3 regions of the Ligilactobacillus equi DSM 15833 genome follow, and region 2 is predicted to be linked to each of the others. Evidence: predicted binding sites of a transcription regulator. Region 2 holds the regulator's gene; each other region holds the start of a gene.
The links. The regulator Rex, encoded in region 2, represses fermentation and respiration genes when NADH is low (regulators of the CRP and FNR family bind a similar motif). The targets are predictions, from matches to a motif close to TTGTGAANTANTTCACAA.
Positions count from the first base shown of each region.

Region 1: the regulator Rex is predicted to act here: its motif matches at 883-900, upstream of adhE (bifunctional acetaldehyde-CoA/alcohol dehydrogenase).
Region 3: the regulator Rex is predicted to act here: its motif matches at 1,154-1,171, upstream of pdhA (pyruvate dehydrogenase (acetyl-transferring) E1 component subunit alpha).

Region 1 covers NZ_AZFH01000067.1:23,727-25,999, reverse strand. The annotation lists gene FC36_RS05785 (BglG family transcription antiterminator) at 1-807, opposite strand, end outside; gene adhE (bifunctional acetaldehyde-CoA/alcohol dehydrogenase) at 1,121-2,273, shown strand, end outside.
Region 2 covers NZ_AZFH01000003.1:16,029-18,301, reverse strand. The annotation lists gene FC36_RS00995 (CPBP family intramembrane glutamic endopeptidase) at 1-589, shown strand, start outside; gene FC36_RS00990 (redox-sensing transcriptional repressor Rex) at 622-1,263, opposite strand; gene FC36_RS00985 (ABC-F family ATP-binding cassette domain-containing protein) at 1,459-2,273, shown strand, end outside.
Region 3 covers NZ_AZFH01000022.1:20,278-22,550, forward strand. The annotation lists gene FC36_RS03305 (DHA2 family efflux MFS transporter permease subunit) at 1-747, shown strand, start outside; gene FC36_RS03310 (hypothetical protein) at 817-1,056, opposite strand; gene pdhA (pyruvate dehydrogenase (acetyl-transferring) E1 component subunit alpha) at 1,360-2,273, shown strand, end outside.

The DNA of each region.
Region 1 (2,273 bases), on a different contig from region 2:
CTGGTATTTAGCAGGTAAAGTCTTAACAATTTCCGCAACTTTGGCTTGGTAGGCGAGAACATGGTTATCGGCAGGTTGTGCCTTGAGATGATGACCGCGCCCCCCGCAAGAAATGGCTAAACTAAATAAAATGATGAGTTGAATCATTTGTTGGTCTGAATTAAGGGCTACGGAATCAAGGATAGGTTTTAGTGCGTGTCGGCAGAGGAGAAGTAAATTTTTATCTAATAAACTTAAAAAGAAGTTATCACTAGTTGTTTGGTTAGAATCTAGATACTTCATAAACGTGTATTCATTGATTTCCGAAAGCAAGATTCCGCAAAGCAAAAGTCGCTTTTGGCTTTCATCGCCTTGAACTTGAATACCGTACCCTTTTTTACGAATTAAGGTTAATTCATAATTAGCTAATTGCTTTTCAACCTCATCTAAAGTACGTTGCACGGAACCTTCGCTAATTTGCAGTTCGAGGGCGATACTGGCAATTTTTAACGGTTCGTCCCTTTGTAGTAAAATTGCTCCGATAGCATTATGCCGTTGACTGCTAGTGATGGTTGGCTTGGTAGTGGATTGTAATTGAGCTTGTAATTTAGTCAAGGAAGTTGGGTCACCAGTAATTTGATAGTGGCGGTGTTTATTTTCCAGGCTAAGGCCTTGGTTTTGTAAGAAAAATTTTAAATCCGCCAATTCACGATAAAGGGTCCGTCGACTGATATCGGTTAACTTTTCTAAATCATGTGAGCCAATACCGTTGGTAGCTGTCATAATAGCGTGTAAAATTTCTTGTTGTCTTTGGGTTAACAAAACCATAGCTAAAAGCTCCTTTCTTATTCACTAATATTATACCAAGAAAGCGATTAAATAACAGAAAATGACGGAAAAATTTGGTGAATAAAATCACAAAAATAATATTTTTTGTAAACGGAAACATCATTCTGGGAAGGGTACTTTTGAACTGAATAACATTCACATATATAAATCTTCTTAAATTTCATTGAACTTTTTTCACAAAAAGAGGTTGATTTTTTTGAAAAAGGGGCTTATTATCATAAGTGAAGAAAATCACAAGTGAGTTTCAAGAAAGTAAATCTCTGTTTGGTAATAATTTTAGGAGGAAACCCTGATGGTTAAAGAAGAAAGCAAGAACACTGAATTAACAGCACAAGAACAAGCACAAGCCTACACAGGTCAATTGGTTGATAAAGCATTGGTGGCTGAAGAAACTTTTGCAACTTTTTCACAAGAACAAGTTGATAAAATTGTTGCAGCTATGGCCCTAGCTGGTTCGGAAGCAGCTTTGGAATTAGCTCACGAAGCCGTTGATGAAACAGGCCGTGGAGTTGTGGAAGATAAAGATACTAAGAACCGTTTTGCGACTGAAAATATCTACAACCTAATTAAAGACCAAAAGACTGTGGGAATTATTGGTGAGGATAAAGTTAATGGCCAAGTAAAAATTGCGGCACCTTTAGGGGTTTTGGCAGGGATTGTGCCAACAACGAACCCAACTTCAACCACGATGTTTAAAATTTTGGTAGCCTTAAAGGCTCGTAATGCGATTGTCTTCTCCTTCCACCCTAAGGCTACTAAGTGTTCTGCGCATGCTGCACAAATTTTATATGATGCAGCAATTAAGGCCGGGGCACCAGAAAATATTATTCAATGGATTGATAAGCCATCGCTTGAAAATACTAGCGCCTTGATTCAAAATCCTAAGATTGCTGCAATTTTAGCGACTGGTGGTCCTGGCATGGTAAATGCGGCCTTGAAGTCTGGGAATCCATCTATGGGGGTTGGAGCCGGTAATGGGGCCGTCTATGTGGATCACACCGCTTACCTTGACCGTGCGGTTGAAGACCTCTTATTATCCAAGCGTTTTGACAATGGGATGATTTGTGCAACTGAAAACTCTGCAGTGGTTGAAGCGCCAATCTACGATGAATGGTTAGCTAAAATGCAAGCGAAAGGTGCTTACTTAGTACCAAAAGCTGATTACCAAAAATTAGCTGATTTTGTCTTCAATGATAAGCATGGCGTTAATGGCCCGGTAGCCGGGATGTCTGCTAGTTGGATTTGCCAACATGCTGGTGTCGAATTACCAGCCGGGAAAGATGTTTTATTATTTGAATTAGACCCTAAAAATATTGGTGAAAAGTTATCTTCTGAAAAGTTGTCTCCGCTCTTGTCAGTTTATAAAGCAAAGGATCGTCAAGATGGAATTAAGATTGTGTCTGCCTTGCTAGCTTACCAAGGTGCCGGTCACAATGCTGCTATTC
Region 2 (2,273 bases):
CCTCTTCCAAATACTCAATACTCTTTGCCTTAATCTTTTGCCCTTAAAGGCACAACCTTACCTTTGGGGTACTTTACTTGCTTTACTGGCTTGCGCAGCCATGTTTGGGATTCAAAAAAAATTTACTTTTCATAATCCCTATGACCAAGCCCATATCAGTGGTCCTCAAAGTTTACTCTGGAGTTTGGGTGGAGCTCTAGGCTTATTCTTAGTTCAAATTTTGGGTTTAAACCTCGAATACCTCCTTTTAGGACAAAAGCTTACTTCCGCCAATACCAGCCTCTTGTTAACTATAATCGGCAAATATCCTTACTTTACGCTAACTGTTGTTTTAGCGCTCCCTATTTTGGAAGAATTTGTCTTTCGCAAAGTAATCTTTGGTAATCTCAGTCAACATATTTCTCCTCTCGGGGCAGCCCTGCTTTCGAGCTTGCTCTTTGCCTTAGCTCATGGCGACGGACACTACCTAACTTATGCCGGGATGGGCTTACTTTTATGTGGGGTTTATGCCAAAACTCACCGACTCACTAGCTCCATGTTAAGTCATATTCTAATGAATGCTGCTATTTTAATTATGGCATACTACTAAAAAAGACCAAGAAGGCTCATTCTTGGTCTTTTTTATTCATCCTCAGTCCCAAAACGGTCTAAGAAGTAAATTAAAGTTTGTAATTCATTCGTTAAATCAACATTTTGTACCCGCATATGTTCCGGCACATTGATCCGTAAGGGTGTAAAGTTCAAAATCCCTTTAATCCCGGTTTCCGTCAATTCATCAGTCACTTTCTGAGCAACTGGTGCAGGCACCGTCAAAATTGCAATCTCAATCTGCTGTGCATTAAGTTGCTCTTTCATATCTGACATCGGATAAATAGGTACCCCACTTTGAATCGTACCAGCAATCTCTTCATTAATATCGAAAGCTGCACTAATACGAACATTGCTTCCACCATGGAAGTTGAAGTTCAAAAGCGCATGTCCCAAGTTACCGACCCCAATCAAAGCTACATTAGTTAGCCGGTCTTGGTTTAAAACCTTTTTGAAAAATTCAACCAAAGAAGCAATATCATAACCATAACCACGCTTACCTAAAGCACCAAAGTAAGAAAAATCACGGCGAATTGTCGCCGAGTCGACTTTTACTGCTTCAGCCAATTCAGTTGAGGAAATCCGGGTCTTACCGGAATCAGCTAAGATATTGAGGTATCGATAGTAAATTGGTAACCGCTTGGCTGTCGCATTAGGAATATTTTCAGTAGCCATTTCATTCTTCCTTTCACATAGTTTTTATTTCTATTCTACCACATCTGAGTCCTGAAAATAAAGCATAATCATCTAATGTTTTGGACAATATAAGAACAAAATACTATATTTTTCACAAACTTAACTTTTTAAAAAATCCCTCGTTTATGCTAAAATTAAGAGGACTAAATTTACAAAAAGTGTAGGAATATAAAAATGATTTTACTGCAAGCGCAACAAGTTGCTCGCCATTTTGGCGCAGACGTCTTGTTTGAAAATATTAATCTCGAAATTCAAGATAATTCCCGGATTGCCTTAGTCGGAAGAAACGGCGCCGGAAAATCAACGCTAATTAAAATGATTATCGGTGAAAGTGAGCCTAGTGCCGGCAACATCGCCAGAAAAAAAGATTTAACCATCGGTTACCTAGCGCAAAATGCCGACATTTCCTCTGACCGGACGATTATGGATGAAATGTTAGCTGTGTTTGACTATCTTCAAGACATGGAAAAACAAATCCACCAATTAGAAAGCGCCATGGCCAATCCTGATGCTGACCATCAAAGCCCTGAATACGCGCGGATTTTAAAGCAATATGACCAATTACAACACGATTTTAAGGAACAAAACGGTTATGGTTATGTCAATGAAATTAAGTCTGTTCTCCACGGTTTCCACTTTGAAGAAGCCGACCATGACCGCTTGATATCTTCCCTTTCCGGAGGGCAAAGAACCCGCCTCGCCTTGGCTAAGTTATTGTTAGAAAAGCGTGACTTATTAATTTTGGACGAACCAACCAATCACTTAGATATTGATACTTTGACCTGGTTAGAAAGTTACCTCCAAAGTTATGCCGGTGCCCTTTTAATTGTCTCCCACGACCGTTACTTCCTAGATAAAATTGTCAACGAAGTTTACGAAATTAGCCATAATAAATGCCACCACTACCACGGCAATTACAGTCAATATATTGATGAAAAAGCCCAACGTCTCCAACAAGAATGGAAGCAATACGAAAAGCAACAAGTTGA
Region 3 (2,273 bases), on a different contig from region 2:
AATGGTTGGGGTTCACCATTAGTTTTAGGTTTATTAATTTTAGGACTGGTGGTCTTGGTATTCTACGTTCACCGTCAATTACACCTGGAACATCCAATTTTGAACCTGAAAGTTTTTGCTAACCCTTCCTTTAGAATCGGTGCTTTAATTGTGATGGTTGACTTTGGGGTTATCTTGTCAGCTATGTACCTTTTCCCTCAATACATTCAAAATGGGATGGGTTTGCCTGTTGCTATGACTGGGATTATCATGTTACCTGGTGGGGTGGTTAATGCTATTGTCTCTGCCATTTCCGGACGGATGTATGATAACTTTGGGGCCCAAATTCCAGCGAGGGTTGGTTTTGTGATTGCCATTATTGGGGCCGTGATGCTAATTATGGTGCAGCCAGATTCTTCCATTGCTTATGTAATTGCAGCTCATATTATCTTGATGATTGGTTGTCCTTTAGCGATGTCACCATCTCAGACACACGCCTTGAATGCCTTGCGGGGGCCTCAAAGCGCTGATGGGAGTACAATTATGAATACTTTACAACAAATTGTCGGGGCGATTGCAACGGCCTTAGCAACTAGTTGTTTAGTTTTGGGTCAGAGTGCCTATGATGGAGGCAACAAACAAGCTGCCTTTACAAATGGGGTGCACTATGGTTTTTACTTTACTTTGGTTCTAACAATTATCGGTTTGATTTTAGCTTTGATGTTAAAACGAAATAAGCCAAGTTCAGATGTAAACTTCGATAAATAAAGACTACAAGTTAATCAATAAGACACTAAAGACACGTTTTCTTCAAATTTAGGAAAACGTGTCTTTTGATTAATTTTGTTCTTTGTGCTCGTCTGTTTGGGTTTGATATTTTTTCTTGAGGAAAATTACTAAAACGGTGATGGAGGCAAAGATTCCGGTAAAAAAGATTAAATCAAGTAGAACAAAGATAATTAGGAAAGCAGTGGCAAGTTTGGTCATTAAAACCCAAAAAGTAAACGCTAAGCTCAAAGATCCACCAATCCAGGAAATAATAGCAGCTATGATTAGAATTTTAACCAATTTGTTCATTGGCAAGAACCTCGTTTTTATTTTCGATTATACCATAATCAAGATTAATTATTTCTTATGAAAATATAGATTTCGATAATATTTGTAAGCGTTTTACATGTGATTGTAATCACATAAGATGAAAAATTATTTTTTTTTATTAACAAAAAACATTGATATAGCGGAATAACTTGAAATTATAAAAGTAAAAAAATCACAATGTTTACAAAGGTTTTCCATGATAGTAAAATACTCATGTAAGCGGTATTATATACTATTAGGTTATTCGTATATAGTTATAGAACTACCAAAGGATTAAGGAGGATTTCCAATATGTCAAAAGGTATCGATTTAAATAAATATTTTGACACACCAAAGCACGATGTTGTGCAAGTGTTAGATGAAAAAGGTAAAGTGGTTAACAAAGATCTCATGCCTGACTTAAGTGATGACCAATTAGTTGAACTTTTCAAAGAAATGTTATGGTCACGAATTTTAAATGATCGTTCAACTAAGCTTAACCGTCAAGGACGTTTGGGTTTCTTTGCACCCACAGCTGGGGAAGAAGCAAGCCAAATCGGTTCCCACTTTGCGATGGAAAAGGAAGATTTCTTATTACCTGCCTACCGTGATGTGCCACAATTAGTTCAACACGGTTTACCATTGGCGAAAGCTTTCCAATGGTCACGGGGGCACATTGATGGTAACAAGTATCCAGAAACTTTGAAAGCTTTACCACCCCAAATTATCATCGGGGCTCAATACGTCCAAACTGCTGGGGTGGCTTTAGGGCTCAAGAAGAATGGCGCTAAGAATGTGGCCTTCACTTACACCGGTGATGGTGGTACTTCTCAAGGGGACTTCTACGAAGGAATGAACTTTGCCGGGGCCTTTAAAGCGCCAGCGGTCTTCTATTCACAAAACAATGGTTACGCTATTTCTGTACCACGTCACGTCCAAACTGCAGCCCCTACCTTGGCGCAAAAAGCTGTGGCAGTCGGAATTCCAGGAGTTCAAGTTGATGGGATGGACGCGTTAGCTGTGTACGCTGTTTCGAAAGCCGCGCGTGATTTTGCTGTTGCGGGCAACGGGCCGGTCTTTATCGAAACTTTAACATATCGTTTCGGACCACACACTCTTTCAGGAGACGATCCAAAACGTTACCGGACAGCGGAAGAAGAAGAAGAATGGCATGCAAAGGATCCGTTGACACGGATGCGTCTCTTCTTAACTGATAA